Regions from separate parts of the Streptomyces longisporus genome, predicted to be linked through region 3. Evidence: riboswitches for the same ligand, from Rfam matches in the RefSeq annotation. Region 3 holds a riboswitch; each other region holds the start of a gene.
What was found. A riboswitch is a leader RNA that binds a small molecule or an ion and turns the genes downstream of it on or off. The one in region 3 is predicted to bind ZMP and ZTP.

Region 1 (6,801 bases), on a different contig from region 3:
GAGGGTCATCACGTTGCTGGTCGGGCGTGCGGCGCGGCTGGGGCGGGCGGCCCCGAAGAATGTGGTGCGTCCGCTGTCGCGGCTGATCAGCGCGGTGAGGCGGGAGGTGCGGATCGGAGGGTCGGGTTCGTACTCGAAGCCGCTGAGCGCCTCGGTCGGCGAGGCTCCCGCCCTGAGCCGTTCCGCGGCCTGGGACACCTGCTCTCCGTTGCCCAGCACCAGCCATTCGCTCGTGGTCGTGGCGGCGGCGTAGTGACGCAGGGGATCGCGCTCCCCGGGAGTGAGCGGGCCCACCACGAGGTCGTCGTCGATCAGCCGCAGCGCGCGGTCGCGTGAGGCCGGGCTGCGGCCGGTGAGGAAGTAGCCGCCCAGCACGGCCCCGGAGCGGGTGCGGGCGCACAGGACTCCGCGGCCGGGGTAGGGGTTGGCGGCCAGCAGGTCATGAACGGTGAGCATGCTGATGAGCTTTCTGGTCGGTGCGAGGGCGTCGGGTTTGGCCTGACGGGGCGTTGCTCAGTGGTGGAAGAGCCTGAGGCCGGTGCGGACCAGGCTGATCCCGTGCTCGCGGCAGGCGTCCTCGATCTCCGTGGAGCGGATCGATCCGCCCGGCTCGGCGATGTAGTCGACACCGTGCCGCTGGGCGTGGTCGACGTTGTCGCGGAACGGCAGAGCTCCGTCGGAGACGAACGAGACCCCCTTCAGACGGGCCGTCCACTCGGCGCGGCTGCCGGCCGTGAACTCCGGCACCGGCTGCGCCAGGGCAGCGGACAGCCTGGCCCTCTCGTCCGCCGTGAGGTCCCCCTCGATGAACCGGAGCTGCCAGTTGATCCGGTCCTGGCGCCGGACGCCCGGCCCGAAGGCGAGCGCGCGCACCGCCGGATGGCGGCGCAGCCACCAGGTGCCGGCCTTCGCCCCCGCCAGCCGTGTGCAGTCCACGCGGGACTGCTGCCCGGCGCCGATGCCCAGGGTCGCCCCGTCGCGCAGATAGCACACGGAGTTCGACTGCGTGTGACGCAGCACCACCAGGCCCAGCAGAAGGTCTTCCGCGGCCGTCGTGGGGAGCGCGCCGCACACGACGTTCTCCAACAGCGTTTCCGCACACGGCACTTCGTCCCGCTGCTGACTCAGCCGCAGACCGAAGAGCTCGCGCGTCTCCCGCTCCGGCGGCACAAAGGCCGGATCCGCCTCCAGGACGAGGAAGCGGCCGTTCTTCTTCCTGCCGAGTCTGCCCACGGTGCCCGGCGCATAGCCGGGCGCGATGATGCCGTCGCACACGACTTGGGCCAGCAGTTCGGCGAGCTCCTCGTCGACCGGGTGCGAGACGGCGGCGAAGTCGCCGTAGGACGACTTCGGGTCGGCGTCCCGGGCGCGCAGATACGCACTGGTCAGGGCGCCAGTCTCGGCCCGGTCGACGCCGTGCAGCTGTGCCGTCACCTCGTCGACGGGCCCGGCCACGGCCGCACCGGCTGGTGAGACGTGCTTGAAGGAAGCGGCCGCTGGCCGGCCGAGGCAGCGGCTTGCCTCCCGCACCAGCTGCCAGCCGTTCAGGGCGTCGAGCATGTTGATGTACGACGGTCTTCCGTGCACCACCCGAACCGGCCACCGGCCGGGCCGCACCGGCGTGGCATCCGCACTCTGCTGCGGGTTCATTCCGTACCGCAGATCCACGTCATGGCCTCCTCAGCGGGAACATCACCGACGGAGGCGCCCAGGCGGTCGACGCTCACGCTGAACCACGGCCGCTCCCCGGTGGTCGTCCACCCTCGCCAGTCGCGGCCGGACCCGACTCTACCGGCAACATCCGACCGGCAGGACCCGTCATCCCGCCCGGCTCCGGTGGCAGAATCGGCGGCGTGGACCGGGGGATCCTCGAGCGCGAGCCCGAGCTGGCACAGCTGGCCACGGCCGCACGGGAGGCGGCCGACGGGGCCGGTTCGGTGGTGCTCGTCTTCGGCGAGGCAGGAATCGGCAAGTCGAGCCTGGTGAGGGCCATGCCCGAGCGGCTCCCCACGCAGGCCCGGGTGCTCGTCGGACAGTGCGACGACCTCGCCACCCGGCGCCCCCTCGGGCCGTTCCGCGACCTCGTCGGCAGCGTCGGAGCCGAACTCGCCCGCGCCGTCACCGAGGGCGGCGACCGCCACCGCGTCTACGAGGCCCTGCACGGCGAGCTGGCCGTGACCCCGCACCCTGCGGTACTCGTCGTCGAGGATGTGCACTGGGCCGACGAGGCGTCCCTGGACGCCCTGCGTTTCCTCGTCCGGCGCATGGAGCGGCTGCCCGCCCTGCTCGTCCTCACCTACCGCGACGACGAGCTGAGCCGCGGACACCCCCTGCGCCACCTCCTCGGCCAGGTCTCCCGCGCACCCCGCGTGCACCGCCTGCCCCTGGCCAGGCTGTCACTCGCCGCCGTCCGCACGCTCAGCGCGGCCGGCCGCCTCGACCCCGCTCAGGTCTACGAAGTCACGTCCGGCAACCCCTTCTTCGTCGCCGAGGTCCTCGCCTCCGGCGGCACCGGGGGAGTGCCCCCGACCGTCGTCGACGCCGTGCTCGCCCGGCTGCGCGGACTGGAACCGGCCACCGTCGACGCACTGGAGCAGCTCGCCGTCGTCCCCTCGGCGGTCGAACGCCCGCTGGTGGATGCGCTGCTCCACGACGGGGTGACCGTCCTTGCCGCGGCCGAGCAGCGCGGGCTGCTGGCCGTGGCACCGGAACGGGTGGCGTTCCGGCACGAGTTGATCCGGCGGGCGGTCGCCGACTCCGTGCCCACCGCCCGGCGCATCGACCTCAACCGCGGCGTCCTCGCGGCCCTCGTCGCCCGGCCCGGCTCGGATGCCGCCCGCATCGTCCACCACGCCGCCCAGGCCGGCGACCAGGACGCCATCGCCCGCTACGGGCCCGACGCCGCTCGCGACGCCGCGGGAGCCGGTGCGCACCGCGAGGCCGCCGCCCAGCTGCGCCTCGTCCTGCGGCAACGGCACCGCTATCCTCCGCCCGACCTCGCCGACCTGCTCGAACGCTATGCCGTGGAGAGCTACACCATCGCCGACTCGACTGCCGCCGTCACCGCCCAGCGCGAGGCGGTCGCCCTGCGCCGCTCCCTCGGCGACACCCTCGCCCTCGGCGCCGACCTGCGCTGGCTCTCCCGTATCCACTGGTGGGCCGGGGACGCCGACGAGGCGCAGGAGGCCGCCCGCGAGGCCGTCGCCGTCCTGGAACACGCTGGCGACGACCGGCTGCTGGCCCTTGCGGTCAGCAACATCGCCCAGCTGCGCATGCTGTCCGACCGCTATCCCGAGGCCGTCGAACACGCCGAACGGGCCATCGTGCTCGCGCAGAAGACCCAGGACGCGGCGATCCTCTCGCACGCCCTCAACAACATGGGCACGGCCCGCTGGCGCGGTGGAGATTCCGGCGGCCGGCACCAGTTGGAGGAGAGCCTCGCGGTCGCCCTGGACGCCGGTGAGGTCGAGCACGCCTGCCGTGCCTACGCCAACCTCATCTGGACCCTGCTCGACCACCTGCAGTTCGCGGAGGCCGACCGTTTCCTGCTCCCGGCCATGGACCTGGCCGACCGCGCCGAACATCTGGGCTTCCTCACCTACCTCCATGTCGAGCTGGCCATACGCCGGCTCGCCGCCGCCGACTGGGACGAGGCCGAGCGGCACGCCGAGTTCGGCATCCACGACTTCCTGCCCGCGCGCTGCCCGGCGCTGACCGTCCTGGCCCGGGTGCGCACCCGCTGCGGCCGGCCCGGCGCCGACGAACTCCTCACCGAGGCCCGCGAGATCGCCGTACGCACGCGGGAACTTCAGCGCACGGGCCCCGTCGCCGCCGCGCTCGCGGAGGCCGCCTGGCTGCGCGGCGACCACGCCGCCGTCGTCGAGGCCGTCGCCCCGGTGCACGCCCAGGCCCGCCACCTGGCCGGTGTCCCCTACCGCGCCGAACTCGGCTACTGGCTCACCAAGTCCGGGCACCCCGTCCCGGCGGACGACTCGGGGCATCCGTATGCGCTGCAGGCTCGCGGGCAGTGGCGGCGGGCCGCGGCCCTGTGGCACACGGCGGGCTGCCCCTACGAATACGCCGCCGCCCTCGCCGAGAGCCCGGAGCCCGCCGACAAGCTCACCGCCCTCGCCCGGCTCGACGCGCTGGGCGCCGAGCCGCTGGCCCGGCTGGTCCGCGCCGAACTGCGCGGCCTCGGCGTGCGCCGCATCCCGCGCGGCCCGCTCGCCGCCACCCGCGGCAACCCTGCCGGTCTCACCGAACGCCAGCTGCAGGTGATCCGGCTGCTCGCCGAGGGCCTGACCAACTCGGAGATCGCCGCCCGGCTCGTCGTCTCCGTCCGCACCGTCGACAACCACGTCCGGGCGGTCCTCGACAAACTGGGCGCGCCGACCCGGCGGCACGCAGCCGTCCGCGCCGCGGAGCTCGGCCTGCTCGCCGAGGACGAAACGTAGGTACCCCACGGGTCCGAGCTAGGTGATGCCCACGGATGCCCCGGCGGACGCAACCCGAGTAGAACGTGCGGATCGACCCGACTCCGAAAAAAACGGGGGATATCCGTATGTCCAGTACACCCGCCCAGGCGGCACGCAGGGAACTGGCCGACTTCACCGGCGAGTTGATCGGACCCGAGGACTCCGGCTACGGACGGGCCCGCGCCGTCTACAACGCGATGATCGACCGGCGCCCCGCCCTCATCGCACGCTGCGCCGACGCGGACGCCGTGGCGCGTGTGATCGGCTTCGCCCGCACGCACGACCTGCCCCTCGCCGTCCGCGGCGGCGGCCACCACGGGGCCGGCCTGGGCACCGTCGACGGCGGCGTGGTGGCCGACCTGTCACCCCTGAAGGACATCCACGTCGACCCCGTGGCGCGTTCCGCGCGCGTCGGCGGCGGCTGCGTCTGGGGCGAGGTGGACCGGGCCACCCACCGGCACGGTCTCGCCACTCCCAGCGGCATCGTCTCCACCACCGGCGTCGGCGGCCTCACCCTCGGCGGCGGCCTCGGCCACCTGACCCGCAAGTGCGGCCTGACCATCGACAACCTCCTCGCCGCCGACATCGTCCTGGCCGACGGCCGGCAGGTGCGCGCGAGCGCCGACGAGAACACCGACCTGTTCTGGGCGATCCGCGGAGGCGGCGGCAACTTCGGCGTCGTCACCTCCTTCCTGTTCCGGCTGCACGAGGTCGGCACCGTCGTCGGCGGCCCGACCTTCTGGCCCGTGGAGATCAGCCCCGAAGTCCTCAGCGCCTACCGGGACTTCCTCCCGAACGCACCACGCGAGCTCAACGCGTTCTTCCTGTACGGCACCGTCCCACCCGCCCCGCCGTTCCCCGAGGACCTCCACCTGCGCAAGACGGCCGGGGTCGTCTGGTGCTACGCGGGCGACGACCCCGAGGCCGCCGCACGCGAGATGGCACCGCTGCTGGACGCCCTGCCGACGCCGATGCTGCACGCCGTCGGACCGATGCCCCACCCCGACCTGCAGTCCATGTTCGACGGGCTCTACCCGCCCGGCCACCAGTGGTACTGGCGTGCCGACTTCGTCAACGAGATCCCCGACGAGGCCGTCCAACTCCACGCCAAGTTCGGCGCCGAGGTGCCGACCATCCAGTCGACCATGCACCTGTACCCGATCGACGGCGCCGCCCACGACGTCGGCCCCGACGACACCCCCTGGGCCTACCGAGGCGCCCAGTGGTCCACCGTCTACGCCGGAGTCGACCCCGACCCCGCCAACGCGGAGCTCGTCAGGCGCTGGACCGTCGACTACTTCGAGGCCCTGCACCCGTACTCGGCGGGCGGCGCCTACGTGAACATGATGATGGACGAGGGCCAGGACCGCGTCCGCGCCAGTTACCGCGGCAACTACGACCGCCTGGCCCGCATCAAGGCCGACCGCGACCCGGACAATGTGTTCCGCCTCAACCAGAATGTCCGGCCCAGCTGAACGAGGCCCCGGATCACCAGGTGTCGACGAACGGGCGGTGCCCTGCCTCCGGGACAGGGCACCGCTCCAGCGCCGCGAGGATCCAGGCCCGCGACCCGGCCGGGTCGATCACCGCGTCGATCTCCAGCGCGGCCGCCGCGTTGACCGCCTTCCCGCGTTCGTACAACTCGGCGACCCGCTCCTCGAAGACACGCGCACGCTCGGCCGGGTCCGTGATCGCCGCCAGCTCCCTGCGGTAGCCGAGCCGCACCGCACCCTCGAGCCCCATCCCGCCGAACTCGCCGCTCGGCCAGGCCGCCGTGGCCAGCGGCGCCCGCGTCGAGCCGCCCATCATGGCCATCGCCCCGAGCCCGTACGCCTTGCGCAGCACCAGACTCACCAGCGGCACCCGCAGATTGGCGCCCGTCACGAACAGCCGCGCGAAGTGCCGCACGGTGGCGGTCCGTTCGGCGTCCGGGCCCACCATGAACCCCGGGGTGTCGCACAGCGAGACCACCGGCAGCCCGAATGCGTCGCACAACTGCAGGAACCGCGCCGCCTTGTCGGCCGCGTCCCGGTCGATCGCCCCGCCCAGATGCGCCGGGTTGCTGGCCAGGAGGCCCAGCGGCCGCCCCTCGATCCGTACGAGACAGGTCAGCACGCTCACGCCGAACTCCGGCCGCAGCTCCAGCACCGAGTCCGTGTCCGCGAGCCCGGTGACGGCCGCCCGCACGTCGTAGGCCCGCCGTCGGTTCTCCGGCACCACCTGCCGCAGCAGCCGCTGATCCGGCGCCTCCCAACCGTCCTGCTCTCCTTGGAAGTACGACAGATACCGCCGCGCGACCCGCACGGCCTCCGCCTCGTCGGCGACA
Region 2 (6,801 bases), on a different contig from region 3:
AGCGCATGGGCGGGCACCCTGGACGCGCTGTGCGCGGCACTGCCCGAACCGGAACTGTAATTCTCCGGCAGCGGTTCCATGAGGTCGTCCAGCCACGCCCGCCATTCCGGCGCGCGTACCGGCGGAGCCGCCCGCAGTGGTCCTCCCGTCCAGCCCGTGACCGGGCGGATCCCGTGCAGGGCGTTCACCAGCCACACCTCGCGGCCGTCGAGCTCGGCGACCGTCCGTTCGCGGTGGGCGATGCGGATGCCCTCGCGCCGTGCTCGTTCCTGGATGAGGGCGGCCGTCACCCCGGGCAGCACCGGCAGCTGCGGCGAGGGCAGGCAGAGGGTGTCGTCCTCCCACCACAGCACGCTGCTGGTGGCCGCCTCCAGGACGACGCCGGAGGGTGCGACGAGCACCGCCTCGTCGGCGCCCTCGGCGGACGCCCGTCTGCGGACCCGGGCCAGGGTGTCCAGGTCGGGTCCCTTGCGGCGGGGGACGGTCCGCGGATCGCACTGGCCGGCCGCCCAGACCCGCACGCCCGTACCGAGCGGCGGCGCGTACCGCAGCAGCAGCCTCAACTCCTTGGACCCGGCGGCGAGTTCGACCCGGGGAAACCACTCGCCCGCGCGCGGCAGGGCGGCCGTCATGTCCTGCCAGAACTCCAGCAGCCGGCACAACGGCGGTCCGTCGCACGCGCCGCAGGACCGCAGGAAACGCTCCCGGTGCCGGTCGTGGCCGCGCATCCGGCCGTCGCGCACCAGCCATGAGTCCGCGACGAGCAACCGCCCGCCGGGCTCCGCGGCCGGCCTCAGCCCACCGGCCGCACTCCACGCCAACAGGCCCTCCCCGATGACCGGTTGTGTCATCACTGCTCCTCCCGACGTCTCAGTACTTGCGGCCCGCGAGCGCGAGCGCCGCCGCATCCGCGATCCCGGTGTTCATGCCCCGGGCCCCGAACGGTGGTAACAGATGCGCCGATCAGGTCGTGATACGCCTTCGGGTCGCTGTGAGCGTGCACGCCCCCCTTCGGGCGGCCCGTGGTGCCGGAGGCGTACGGGACGTGCAGCGGAGTGTGCGCGTCCACCGGACCCGGCACGGCCCCCGGTGTCCACGGCACCGGGCCGGTGCGAGGAAGGCGGCACCCACCCAGTACGCAAGAACTCCACAGCACGTTCAAACATTCAACGAAGTGTTTCAGCTTCCCGAAAGGGGGCGCCCGTCCGATCTACCGGCGGATATGCCGACGCGGGAACATCGCTCACGCCGTCTCCGCGGTCGGGGCGTCCGTGGTCGGTGCCTCCCCGAACCGCGCCAGCGCCAGCGCCCCCGCGACCGCGATCAGGAACCCCAGCACCGCAAGCCAGGCCAGCCCGTCCCGGGTGCGGTCCCCGAGCCACACCACACCCACCGCCGCCGGCCCGATCGTCTCGCCGATCACCATCCCGGCGGTGGCGGTGGTCACCGAGCCGCGCTGCAAGGCCGACGTCAGCAGCAGGAAGGCGGCGCCCCCGCCGATGACGAGGGCGTAGGTCGCCGGGTTGGTGAGCAGCTCTGACGGTGCGAGCGAGTCGATCAGCCGCACCGACACCTCCACCACCCCGAACCCGAACCCGGCTCCCAGGCCGAGCACCAGCGCCCGCCCGCGCCCGGACCACCGCCCTCCGAACAGCCCGAGCAGCAGCACCACGACGGCGATCGCGAGCATCGCGTACTTCAGCGCCGTCGACCCGTGACGGTCCCCCTCGGCCCCGGACGCCAGCCCCAGCATGGCGAGCCCGGCGCACACCACCGCGACCGCACCCCACTCCGTCCCGCTCAGCCGCACCTGCAGCAGTCGCGCCGCGACCACCCCGGTCACCGCCAGGCTGGACGCGAGCGCCGCGGCGACCGCGTAGATCGGGATCGACCGCAGGGCGGCGATCTGGAACAGGAACCCCAGCCCGTCCAGCGCCAGCCCGGCCAGATACCGCCACTGCCGCAAGGCCCGCAGCAGCAGCGCCGCCTCCCCGCCCCCACCCGTACCGGCCGTCCTCGCGGCAACCGCCTGCAAAACCGTCGCGGTACCGAAGCAGACCGCCGCGCCCAGCGCGCACACCATCCCAAAGATCACAAAGTGACTGTAGGGGAGACGCACAGCAGGCGGCGATGCCCCGGGGTCCGCTCTCACCGATCCTATGCTTTACACACCTACGTAAGGTGCATATCGATCGGCGTCCAGGGCCCCGGCCTCCGGCGCGCAGCTCAGATCCCGAGCACCGCCCGCAACTGCGCGAGCCCCCAGTCCAGGTCCTCCTTCGCGATCACCAACGGCGGTGCGATCCGCACCGTCGGACCGTGCGTGTCCTTCACCAGTACCCCCCGCTCCATCAGCTTCTCGGACACCTCCCGCCCGCTGCCGTACTGGGGCGCGATGTCGATGCCCGCCCACAGCCCCCGCCCGCGCACCGCCCTCACCCGGCCCGTGCCGCTCAACGCCCCCAGCTCCCGGTGCAGATGACCGCCCAGCTCCGCGGACCGCGCCTGGAACTCGCCCGTCCGCAGCATCGCGATCACCTCCAGGGCCACCGCACAGGCCAGCGGATTCCCGCCGAACGTCGAACCGTGCTCACCGGGCCGGAACACTCCGAGCACATCGGCCGACGACACCACCGCCGACACCGGCACGATCCCACCGCCCAACGCCTTGCCGAGCACATACACATCCGGCACCACGCCCTCGTGCTCGCACGCGAAGGTCTTTCCGGTCCGGCCAAGGCCCGACTGGATCTCGTCCGCCACGAACAGCACGTTCCGCTCGCGGGTCAGCTCCCGCACCGCCGGCAGATAACCGGCCGGCGGCACCAGCACCCCCGCCTCACCCTGGATCGGCTCCAGCAGCACGGCCACCGTGTTCTCCGTGACCGCCGACCGCATCGCCGTCAGGTCCCCGTACGGCACGATCTCGAAGCCCGGCGTGTACGGACCGAAGTCCGCCCGGGCCTCCGGGTCGGTGGAGAAGCTGACGAGGGTCGTCGTACGGCCGTGGAAGTTGTTGCCCGCGACCACGATCTTCGCCATCTCCGCGGGCACGCCCTTGACCCGGTACCCCCACTTCCGGGCCGTCTTCACGGCCGTCTCCACCGCTTCCGCGCCGGTGTTCATCGGCAGCACCAGCTCCATCCCGCACAGCTCGGCGAGCTCGGAGCAGAACGCCGCGAACCGGTCGTGATGAAACGCCCTCGACGTCAGCGTCACCCGCTCCAGCTGCGCCTTCGCCGCCTCCACCAGCCGCCGGTTGCGATGCCCGAAGTTGAGCGCCGAGTAACCGGCCAGCAGGTCCAGATACCGCCTCCCCTCCACATCCGTCATCCACGCCCCGTCCGCGGAGGCGACGACCACGGGCAGCGGGTGGTAGTTGTGCGCACTGTGCGCGTCGGCGGTGGCGATGAGCGCTTCCGTCGTGGTCACGGGACCTCCCGGGGGTGTGGCAGCCCTGCAGCGGCCCCCTCTTCCTATCGTCGCTCGCATGGTGGACGCGGGACCTGCGCTCTCCGGCGTGGCCGGTAGGCTGATCGACGGGTCGTGACTGGCGCGCATGGATGGGACGGACCATCGGGGAGCGACCCGTGCGTGACCGAGTGCCGTGCGCCTGGGCCAGACCGAGAACCGTGACCGCTTGCACGCCACGCCGCCCGGAGGCCGACGACATGTCAGAGCAGCAGCCCCTCTCCACCGAGTCCACCGCCTTCCGCGCCGCCCTCGACGTGATCCGCGCCGTCGAGCCGCGGGTCGCCGACGCCATCGGGCAGGAGGTCGCCGACCAGCGCGAGATGCTCAAGCTGATCGCCTCCGAGAACTACGCCTCCCCGGCCACCCTCCTCGCGATGGGCAACTGGTTCAGCGACAAGTACGCCGAGGGCACCATCGGCCGCCGCTTCTACGCAGGCTGCCGCAACGTCGACACCGTCGAGTCGCTCGCCGCCGAGCACGCCAAGGAGCTCTTCGGCGCCCGCCACGCCTACGTCCAGCCGCACTCCGGCATCGACGCCAACCTCGTCGCCTTCTGGTCCGTCCTCGCCGACCGGGTCGAGGCACCCTTCCTGGAGAAGACCGGCGCCCGCCAGGTCAACGACCTCACCGAGGCAGACTGGGCCGAACTCCGCCAGGCCTTCGGCAACCAGCGCATGCTCGGCATGTCCCTGGACGCCGGCGGCCACCTCACCCACGGCTTCCGCCCGAACATCTCCGGCAAGATGTTCGACCAGCGCTCCTACGGCACCGACCCCGCCACCGGCCTCATCGACTACGAGGCCCTGCGCGTCTCCGCCCGCGAGTTCAAGCCGCTGATCATCGTCGCCGGCTACTCCGCCTACCCGCGTCTGGTGAACTTCCGCATCATGCGGGAGATCGCCGACGAGGTCGGGGCGACCCTGATGGTGGACATGGCGCACTTCGCCGGCCTGGTCGCGGGCAAGGTGCTGACCGGTGACTTCGACCCGGTCCCGCACGCCCAGATCGTCACCACCACCACCCACAAGTCGCTGCGCGGCCCGCGCGGCGGCATGGTCCTGTGCGACGACTCCCTCAAGGACCAGGTCGACCGCGGCTGCCCGATGGTCCTCGGCGGCCCCCTCCCGCACGTCATGGCCGCCAAGGCCGTCGCCCTCGCCGAGGCCCGGCAGCCCTCCTTCCAGGACTACGCCCAGCGCATCGTCGACAACTCCCGCGCACTGGCGGAGGGCCTGATGCGCCGCGGCGCCACCCTCGTCACCGGCGGCACCGACAACCACCTCAACCTCATCGACGTGGCCACCTCCTACGGCCTCACCGGCCGTCAGGCCGAGGCGGCCCTGCTCGACTCGGGCATCGTCACCAACCGCAACGCCATCCCCGCCGACCCCAACGGCGCCTGGTACACCTCCGGCATCCGCATCGGCACCCCCGCGCTGACCACGCGCGGCCTGGGCACCGCCGAGATGGACGAGGTCGCGGGCCTGATCGACCGCGTCCTCACCACCGCCGAGCCGGGCACCACCAAGTCGGGCGCCCCGTCCAAGGCGCAGCACGTCCTCGACCCGAAGATCGCGGACGAGATCTCCCACCGCGCCACCGACCTCGTGGCCGGCTTCCCGCTGTACCCGGAGATCGACCTGGGCTGAGCAGCGCCCTCTCTTGAGTTGTCAAAGATCGATGGCGTTCGGAGATCGGTGAAGCTCAGATACCGGTGACGCTCACAGGTCGATGAGCTCCTGTCGTGGTTCCTCCTGCGGCGGTCCGGCACCCTGCCGGGCCGCCGCGCGCCGTATCGGCCCGCACCAGCTGCGCATACGCCTCCGGCTCCCCGGCGGGTTCGCGTGCGATCACCGCGGCCTCATCGACGATGCGGCCCCCCTCCCGCGTCCTCACAGCCTTGTTGCACCGCAGCAGACGGATCGGTTCCCAGCTGTTTCCGACCAGTTCCTGATCGGCTCGACAGACCTGAGAGAATGGTGAGCATGGCCTCTGACCGACCCCGCGTGCTCTCCGGAATCCAGCCCACCGCAGGCTCGTTCCACCTCGGCAACTACCTGGGCGCCGTCCGCCAGTGGGTGGCCCTGCAGGAGTCCCACGACGCGTTCTACATGGTCGTCGACCTGCACGCGATCACCGTTGCGCAGGACCCGGCGGAGCTGCGCGCCAACACCCGGCTCGCCGCCGCCCAGCTGCTCGCGGCCGGGCTCGACCCCGAGCGCTGCACGCTCTTCGTCCAGAGCCATGTGCCCGAGCACGCCCAGCTGGCCTGGGTCATGAACTGCCTCACCGGCTTCGGCGAGGCCTCCCGCATGACCCAGTTCAAGGACAAGTCCGCCAGGCAGGGCGCCGACCGCGCCTCCGTCGGCCTGTTCACGTACCCGATCCTCCAGGTCGCCGACATCCTGCTCTACCAGGCCAACGAGGTCCCGGTCGGCGAGGACCAGCGCCAGCACGTGGAGCTCACCCGTGACCTCGCCACGCGCTTCAACGGCCGCTTCGGCGAGACCTTCACCATCCCGAAGCCGTACATCCTCAAGGAGACGGCGAAGATCTACGACCTGCAGGACCCGTCGATCAAGATGAGCAAGTCGGCGTCCACGCCGAAGGGCCTCATCAACCTCCTCGACGACCCCAAGGCCACCGCCAAGAAGGTCAAGAGCGCGGTCACCGACACCGACACCGTCATCCGCTACGACGCCGAGAACAAGCCCGGCGTCAGCAATCTGCTCACCATCTACTCCACCCTCACCGGCAAGACGATCGCGGAGCTGGAGCAGGAGTACGAGGGCAAGATGTACGGCGCGCTCAAGACGGACCTCGCCGAGGTCATGGTCGAGTTCGTGACGCCCTTCCGGGAGCGCACCCAGCAGTATCTGGACGACTCGGAGACGCTGGACTCCATCCTGGCCAAGGGCGCCGAGAAGGCCCGTGCGGTCGCCGCGGAGACCCTCTCCCAGGCGTACGACAAGGTGGGCTTCCTGCCCGCCAAGCACTGACGCACCCCGGCGCACGCGTGTGCCACTCGGCAGAGCGCTGCACATCACTACGGTTGCGCCTGCCCGCGACCCGGCCGTGGCCGTACAGTCGATAGCCGACGGCTGAGAACAAATCCGTCACGACGACAGGAGACGACGTGGGGACCGTAACGATCGGCGTGTCGATCGCGGTCCCGGAGCCTCACGGCAGCCTGCTCCAACAGCTGCGCGCGGGCTTCGGCGACGCCGCTGCTCACGGCATCCCCACGCACGTCACCCTGCTGCCGCCGACCGAGGTCGACGGCAGCGATCTGCCGGCCGTGGAGGCGCATCTGGCCGAGGTCGCCGC
Region 3 (6,801 bases):
ACCCTGCGGGGTGAGGAAGCCGCCCACCGCGATGGTCGAGCCGAGGAGATAGAGCCAGTAGGCGAGCATGTTCAGCCGCGGGAACGCCACATCCGGGGCGCCGATCTGCAGTGGCATGATCCAGTTGGCGAAGCCCGCGAACAGCGGCGTCGCGAACATCAGCAGCATGATCGTGCCGTGCATCGTGAACGCCTGGTTGAACTGCTCGTTCGACATGATCTGCAGGCCCGGACGGGCCAGCTCGGCGCGCATCAGCAGCGCCATCACGCCGCCGATCAGGAAGAACGCGAACGACGTGACCAGATACAGCGTTCCGATCGTCTTGTGATCAGTGGTCGTCAGCCACTTGAGGTGCCTCATGCCCCGCCTGTGTCCGGTCCGGGCACGCCGGTCACACTCGGGTGACGCGACGAGAATCACGGAAACGGGTGTGACGATCCGGATGGTGCCGGACACGAACGGGACATGAGCAACGACGAGATCTTCGCCGCTGCCTATCGCGAGCACTACTGGGCGGTCAGCCGCTATGTCGCGCGGCGACTGGACGGGCGGACCAGCGAGGTGGAGGAAGTGGTGGCGGAGGTGTTCACGGTCGCCTGGCGACGCCGGGCCGACCTGCCGGGAGCCCCCCTGCCCTGGCTGTACGGCGTGGCCCGCAACTGCCTGGCGAACGCGGTACGCGGCTACGGGCGGCGCCGCCGCCTGGTCGACCGCCTGGGCAACGACGAGACCGCGCACGGCCGGCAGATCGCGGCGAGCCCCGACGCGGAGACCCCGGGCAGCTGGGTGCACGAGGCACTCGCCCGGCTGTCCGAGGCCGACCAGGAGGTGCTGCGCCTGACGGCATGGGAGGAACTGGGCATCGACGAGGTCGCCGTCGCCCTCGGCTGCGGAACGAGGGCCGCATCGATGCGGCTGCACCGCGCCCGACGCCGGCTGAGAGCCGAGATAGACCGCATGGGCCCCCTGCGCCCCAGCGCGACCTCCGCCGACGCGACCCCCTCGAAGGAACCCGGCCATGGCTGACGAACTCGAACTCCTGCGCCGCGCCAACCCGGTGCCGGTCGACGGCCCCCACTACGGCGACGGCCCCCTCGACCACCACGCCGAACGCCGGCTCAACCGGCTGCTGCACGAACGCCCCACGGGCCGCCGCACCCGGCTCGTGTGGAGCCTCGCCACCACCGCCGTGGTCGCCACGACCGCGTTGGCGCTGCTGCTCAGCGGCCCCGGCACCGCGCCCGCGGTCGCCGCTCCCCGCCCGCTGGTCGTCCAGGCCGACTCCACCCCCGTACCCCTGGAAGAACTCGCCGACCGCGCACAACGGCAGGCCGCGGCGGAGGATGCGCCGAAGCTGCGCAAGGGCACACATGTGCAGTCCTGGAGCCTCGGCATGAGCGACGACAAGCCCCCGATCACGCTCCCCGAGGAGCGCGTCGTGCGCTGGCAGGCCGACGGCAGCCACACCGAGCTCGTGGTGGCGACCGACCCCCGCCACCCCGGCCGGCCGGTCCTGCGCGACGACGGCGATCCGCACCTGGTGGAGGACGGCCATGTCATCAGTAGCCAGACCTTTCCGCCCAGCTGGAGCGACGCGCCGCCCGAGTCGCCCCCGCCGAACGACACGGCGCGGCTGCGGGCCTATCTCCAGGAGGCCTCGTACACCCGCACCAGGCTGACGACCCCCGAACTCCTCGACGCCGTAGGGGCGTTGCTCGACCACTGGACCCTCGGCGCCCGCGAGTCCGCGACGCTGGCCCGGCTTCTCGCGGGCACCGAGGGGCTGCGGCCGGTCGGCCAGGTCACGGACCGGCTCGGGCGGAGCGGCCAGGCGTACGAGTACGAGGGCGCCGGTTACCGGCGGATGCTGATCATGCAGCCGTCCACCGGTGCGGTCCTCGGCCTGGAGACCGTCTTCACCAGGGCGGAGCCGGAGTACGGCGTCAAGGCCGGCGACGTCATGGACTACAGCGCCTGGATGCCCTGATCACACCCCGAGCTGCCGGGCGGCGGCAGCGACGGTCTGCTCCAGCAGCGTGGCGATCGTCATCGGACCGACACCGCCCGGCACCGGAGTGATCAGCCCGGCCCGCTCCACGGCGGAGTCGAAGTCGACGTCGCCGACGTTGCCCGGGTTGTAGCCGGCGTCGATCACCACCGCGCCGGGCTTGATGTCCTCGCCCCGGATCAACCGCGGCCGCCCCACGGCGGCGACCACGAGGTCCGCCTCCCGTACGACCGAGGACAGGTCCCGGGTACGCGAGTGGCAGTACGTCACCGTGGCGTCGCGGGCGAGCAGCAGCATGCCGGCCGGCTTGCCGAGGATGGCGCTGCGGCCCACGACCACGGCCCGCTTCCCGGACGGGTCGACGCCGTACTCGTCGAGCAGCCGCATGATGCCGCCCGGCGTGCACGACACGAAGCCCGGCAGGCCGAAGCTCATCGTCGCGAAGGAGGCGAAGGTGACGCCGTCGACGTCCTTCTCGGGCGCGATCGCCTCGAACGCGGCCCGCTCGTCGATGTGCTCGCCCATCGGGTGCTGCAGCAGAATGCCGTGCACACCGGGGTCGTCCGACAGGGAGCGCAGGGCGCCGACGAGTTCCTCGGTGGTCGTGTCGGCGGGAAGTTCCACCTGGCGCGACTCGATACCGGCCTTGCGGCAGCGGTTCCGCTTCATCCGGACATAGGTGACGGACGCGGGGTCCTCGCCGACCAGGACCGTCGCCAGACAGGGCGCCGTTCCGGTCCGTTCGGTGAGGTCGGCCGCCCGCTCTGCGGTGTCCGCGACGATGCGCCGGGCAAGGGAGGTGCCGTCGATGAGCCGGGCCTGGGACATGATCCACTCCTGGGCTGGTGTGACGTAGCGCCCAGGCGCACGGCATCGACTCTGCGTGGCCGCTTCCCGGTGGTGCTCCACCTCAGCGCCAGTCACGGCCCGCCCTCAGACTAGCCGAGCCGCCACGACGGTCAGGAGCCGATTTCACCGGTGCAGCACGCGCCGCCTTCGCGCGGCGGGAAGCCGGCGGGACCGCCTCGCTCTCAGCACCGACCGCAGCAGGGCCATCGAGGCCAGTCGTTGTGCCATACGGGTCCGAGGCCGGGCCGGACGCCCTCGCCCCAGTGCCGCACGGGCCGAGAAGGTCCAGGTCAACCGAGAGGTGACCTGAACCCTCGCGGTTCTGCCTCCTACTCGTCCCATGCCTGGATCAGAACCTCTTCGGCGATCTTGCCGTCGCGCAGTGTGATCATCGACTCGGCCAGGACCCGCGTCCCGTCCGAGTACTGGCAGGACTGGCTGTAGGCGGCATGGTCGCCCTGAATGATGCACTGGTCCACTTTGTGTGTCATGTCACGGCTGTAGATGTCTTCGAACATCGCGCCGATCTCCTGACGACCGCGCAGAACCTTGGGCTGGCTGGGCTGCGTGTTGCGGTCCACGATGCGTATCTGCGCGTCGTCCGCGTAGAGCGACAGAAGATCCGCCGCAGTGTGTCCTTCGATCCCCTTGCGCAGGGTGTCCGCGCTGAAGCCGGGAGTTGCCGTGGTGCCCATGATGACCTCCTTCGAGGGCCGCGACCCGAGGAGCTGCGGGCCGCGAAGGACCTCTCCTTTGAGGCTCCTCCGCCGCGGCAGCCTCGGCAAGCGCAGCCGGAGCACTGCCCCTGATGGGTGAGTGGCGGGGCGCGGCCGTGACCGCCGCAGGCCCGGTGACGTTGTGGGAAGCATGATCTCAACACGACGTATCGTCGCCGCCGTTGGTCTCGCCGCAGGAATCACCGCCCTTGCCGCGCCGCTTGCCTGTGCGTCCGACGCGACCATCCAGAACAAGGACGCGAGCGAGCTCAACCCGATCTCCACGCTCGACTCGCTCGCCCAGAGCGGCATCCCGGCGGAGCGCAGGGCCGAGGTGCCGCGCCCCTCCGAGCAGCTGCAGCACCTGAACCGCCTCAACAACCTCGAGCAGCTGGACCGGGTGGCCCGCATGGGAGCCGCAAGCGGGTTCCCGGGGGCCCTGTAACACGCCGACGCCGCATCGAACGTCCGCGCACAGCGAAAGGGCCGCCCCTCTCCGGGCGGCCCTTTCGCTGTGCCGGTGACCTGATCACAGCCCGGCGGTTGAAGGGTGAAGGAAGTGGAAACCGGGCCGGGGGTGCATCAGGAAGTCGTGGTGGGAGATGTTCCACGCGTAGGCGCCCGCGAGCGAGAACACCACCCGGTCGCCCGCCCTGAGCCCCGGCGCGGGGACCCGGCGGGCCAGGACGTCCTTCGGTGTGCACAGCTGCCCCGCCACGGTGACCCGGTCGCCTTCGGCGGCCGACCGCGGCCACGGGTGCGGCCAGGCGTCCACCGTCAGCACGGAACAGGGCTGGTCATGCCCCTTCGTCGCCGGGGTCCGCAGATGATGGGTGCCGCCGCGGACCACCGCGAAGTCCTCGCCGTGGCTGCGCTTCACGTCCAGCACCTCGGTGGCGTACCAGCCGCAGTACGCCGTCAGCGCCCGCCCCGGCTCGATGCGCAGGGTCAGCCCGGGGTGCGCCTCGGTCAGACGGGCGAGCCCGCTGCCGTACGCGGTCCAGTCGAAGCGGCGCTCCGGATCGGTGTAGTCGACGGTCATCCCGCCGCCGACGTTCACCTCGGCGAGCGGAACACCGAGACCCGTCACCCAGGACACGATGGACTCGGCCACCGCCAGCTGCTCCGTCGCCTCCAGGCCGCTGGCCAGGTGCGCGTGAACACCCCGTAGTTCGAGGTGCGGATACATCCCGTCGGCGAGCGCCCGGACGACATCGACGGCCTGCGCCGGATCCAGGCCGAACGGGGTGGGACGGCCCCCCATCGCCAGTGAGCTGCCCGCCAGCGCCCCGTCCGCGACCGGAAGATTGACGCGGACCAGGACCGCCACCCGTCGCCCCGGCGCGCATGTCCGCGCCAGCTCGGCCAGCATGCGCAGCTCGTACTCGCTCTCCACATGGAAACGCTCGACGCCGAGCTCCAGCGCGGCCCGCACCTCGTCCGGCGTCTTGCCGGGACCGCCGAAGGCGAGCGGCCGCTCCGGCACCGCCTTGGCCACATGGGCGAGTTCACCGCCCGAGGAGACCTCGTAGCCGTCCACGTACGGGCCGAGCGCGCCGAGGATCTCCGGCTCCGGGTTGGCCTTGGCGGCGTAGTACACCTCGACCCGCTCCGGCAGTGCGGCCCGCACCGCGGCGGCATCGGCCCGCAGCGCCGCCAAGTCGTAGAGGTACGCGGGCAGTTCGGTGGCGGGCAGGGACAGGACGCGGTCGCGGACCGCGGGTGTCGGGTCGGTCATCGGGGGCTCCCGGTCGAGTCGCGCAGGATGTCCTCGGCGAGCGGGGACGGCAGCCGGACGTAGCCGGCGTCCCGGTCCGCCTTGCGCTCCCAGCGGGTCAGCAGATTGGCCTTGGCGGGCAGTGGCACCCCGGCGAGGAGGGCGGCGAGCCTCGGTGGGCAGCCGTGGCGGTCGGCGTACCTCTGCAGCGTGGCGCGCACCCGGGACCACAGGGCCGCCTCCGCCTGCGGATGCAGGTCGGCGAGGGCGGCGAGCAGCTCGGCGATGTGGTTGACGAGCAGGCAGTAGACGACCCGGTCCCAGCCGCGCTGGGCGTCGTACGTCATCGGGTCCGCGACGTCGGGTGGCAGTGCGGCCAGCGTCTCGGCGTGGTGTTCGGGGACGAGCTTGGTGCCCTCCAGGTCGCGGAAGATGACCTGGGCGGGCATGCCGTCGGCGCCGACGCACACCAGGACGTTCTGCAGGTGGGGTTCGAGGACCAGGCCGTGGTCGAAGTAGGCGGCCAGGACGGGCGGGACGAGCAGGTCGAGATACGTCGACCACCAGGCGAGGGTGGTGCGGACGTCCGCTGCGTCGAGGAGGCGGGAGATGTGGGCGGCGCCGGTCGGGTACTCGTCGGCGACGGCAGCGGCGAGGAGGGGGACGGTGCCGGGGGCGAGGCGGCGCGGCAGGCCCTCGCGGACGATGACGCCGAAGCCCTCGAACAGATCGCGGTCGGGGGTGCCGTCCGGGCCGGGCAGCGCCAGCGTGCGGTACGCCGGTTCCCGCAGCACGGCGTCGGCGGGGAAACGCGCGGCCAGGTCGGCGAGTGCCGGAGCCAGCAGACGGGTCAGGGCGACGGCGCCGGACAGCTCGTAACTGCTGTTCTTGCGCAGGCAGTTGGTGATGCGGACGTTCAGGCTGAACTTGAGGAAGGTCTCCCCGTCGTACAGGGTGCGCACCGAAGCGGTGGCCGCGAAAGGCTGCCCGCCCGGGCCCAGGTCGAGGATGTCACCGCGGTCGAAGGCGGCGCGCAGGGCCGGGTGGGCCTGGAGCGTCTCGTACTGCCACGGGTGGGCGGGTAGCAGCCGGAAGCCCTCGGGCACGTCCCTGCGGAGTCCGTCCAGCGGGGCGGCCGCCGACGGGTCCGCGGCCTCCTCCGCGATCAGGTGGGCGCGGACGGCGAGGTGCCGCAGCGGGAAGGAAGCGCCGACCTCGGGGGCGTACGCGGACCAGGCGTGCGGGTCGCCGGTGCGGGCCTTGGGCGTGGGGTGGAAGCGGTGCCCGAACAGCAGGGACTGCTCGGAGGCCAGATAGGCGGAGAGCCGGTCGTCCGGGAGGCGGGCCGGGCGTGTGGCGGCGAGTGCGGTGGTGATGGCGTCGTGGCTGGAGGCGATCTGCTCCAGGAACTCCTCGTTGCGCACACCGGTGCGCAACGACAGCTCGTCGTGCGTGTACTCGGCAAGGCGCCGCCAGCCCACCTCCGACCAGCCGTCCTCGCCCTGTTCGCT

Region 1: it holds a riboswitch for ZMP and ZTP, as region 3 does, so the genes downstream of both, ABD355_RS05285 (phosphoribosylaminoimidazolecarboxamide formyltransferase) here and ABD355_RS17890 (bifunctional 5,10-methylenetetrahydrofolate dehydrogenase/5,10-methenyltetrahydrofolate cyclohydrolase) in region 3, are expected to answer to the same signal.
Region 2: it holds a riboswitch for ZMP and ZTP, as region 3 does, so the genes downstream of both, ABD355_RS32880 (glycine hydroxymethyltransferase) here and ABD355_RS17890 (bifunctional 5,10-methylenetetrahydrofolate dehydrogenase/5,10-methenyltetrahydrofolate cyclohydrolase) in region 3, are expected to answer to the same signal.

The regions. Positions count from the first base shown of each region.
Region 1 covers NZ_BAAASG010000002.1:816,257-823,057, reverse strand. Annotated here, with positions in the region: gene ABD355_RS05290 (IMP cyclohydrolase) at 1-456, opposite strand, end outside; gene ABD355_RS05285 (phosphoribosylaminoimidazolecarboxamide formyltransferase) at 514-1,668, opposite strand; ZMP/ZTP riboswitch at 1,700-1,784, opposite strand; gene ABD355_RS05280 (helix-turn-helix transcriptional regulator) at 1,854-4,454, shown strand; gene ABD355_RS05275 (FAD-binding oxidoreductase) at 4,562-5,950, shown strand; gene ABD355_RS05270 (acetyl-CoA carboxylase family protein) at 5,964-6,801, opposite strand, start outside.
Region 2 covers NZ_BAAASG010000016.1:180,829-187,629, reverse strand. Annotated here, with positions in the region: gene ABD355_RS32900 (aminotransferase class IV) at 1-851, opposite strand, end outside; gene pdxR (MocR-like pyridoxine biosynthesis transcription factor PdxR) at 1-60, shown strand, start outside; partial or broken gene ABD355_RS32895 (FAD-dependent monooxygenase) at 886-963, opposite strand; gene ABD355_RS32890 (DMT family protein) at 1,244-2,083, opposite strand; gene rocD (ornithine--oxo-acid transaminase) at 2,227-3,432, opposite strand; ZMP/ZTP riboswitch at 3,537-3,626, shown strand; gene ABD355_RS32880 (glycine hydroxymethyltransferase) at 3,672-5,123, shown strand; partial or broken gene ABD355_RS32875 (siderophore-interacting protein) at 5,227-5,370, opposite strand; gene trpS (tryptophan--tRNA ligase) at 5,460-6,473, shown strand; gene ABD355_RS32865 (2'-5' RNA ligase family protein) at 6,611-6,801, shown strand, end outside.
Region 3 covers NZ_BAAASG010000008.1:173,231-180,031, forward strand. Annotated here, with positions in the region: gene ctaD (aa3-type cytochrome oxidase subunit I) at 1-360, opposite strand, end outside; gene ABD355_RS17880 (RNA polymerase sigma factor) at 466-1,026, shown strand; gene ABD355_RS17885 (CU044_5270 family protein) at 1,019-1,987, shown strand; gene ABD355_RS17890 (bifunctional 5,10-methylenetetrahydrofolate dehydrogenase/5,10-methenyltetrahydrofolate cyclohydrolase) at 1,988-2,836, opposite strand; ZMP/ZTP riboswitch at 2,859-2,942, opposite strand; gene ABD355_RS17895 (nuclear transport factor 2 family protein) at 3,187-3,552, opposite strand; gene ABD355_RS17900 (hypothetical protein) at 3,725-4,018, shown strand; gene ABD355_RS17905 (type III PLP-dependent enzyme) at 4,103-5,311, opposite strand; gene ABD355_RS17910 (IucA/IucC family protein) at 5,308-6,801, opposite strand, start outside.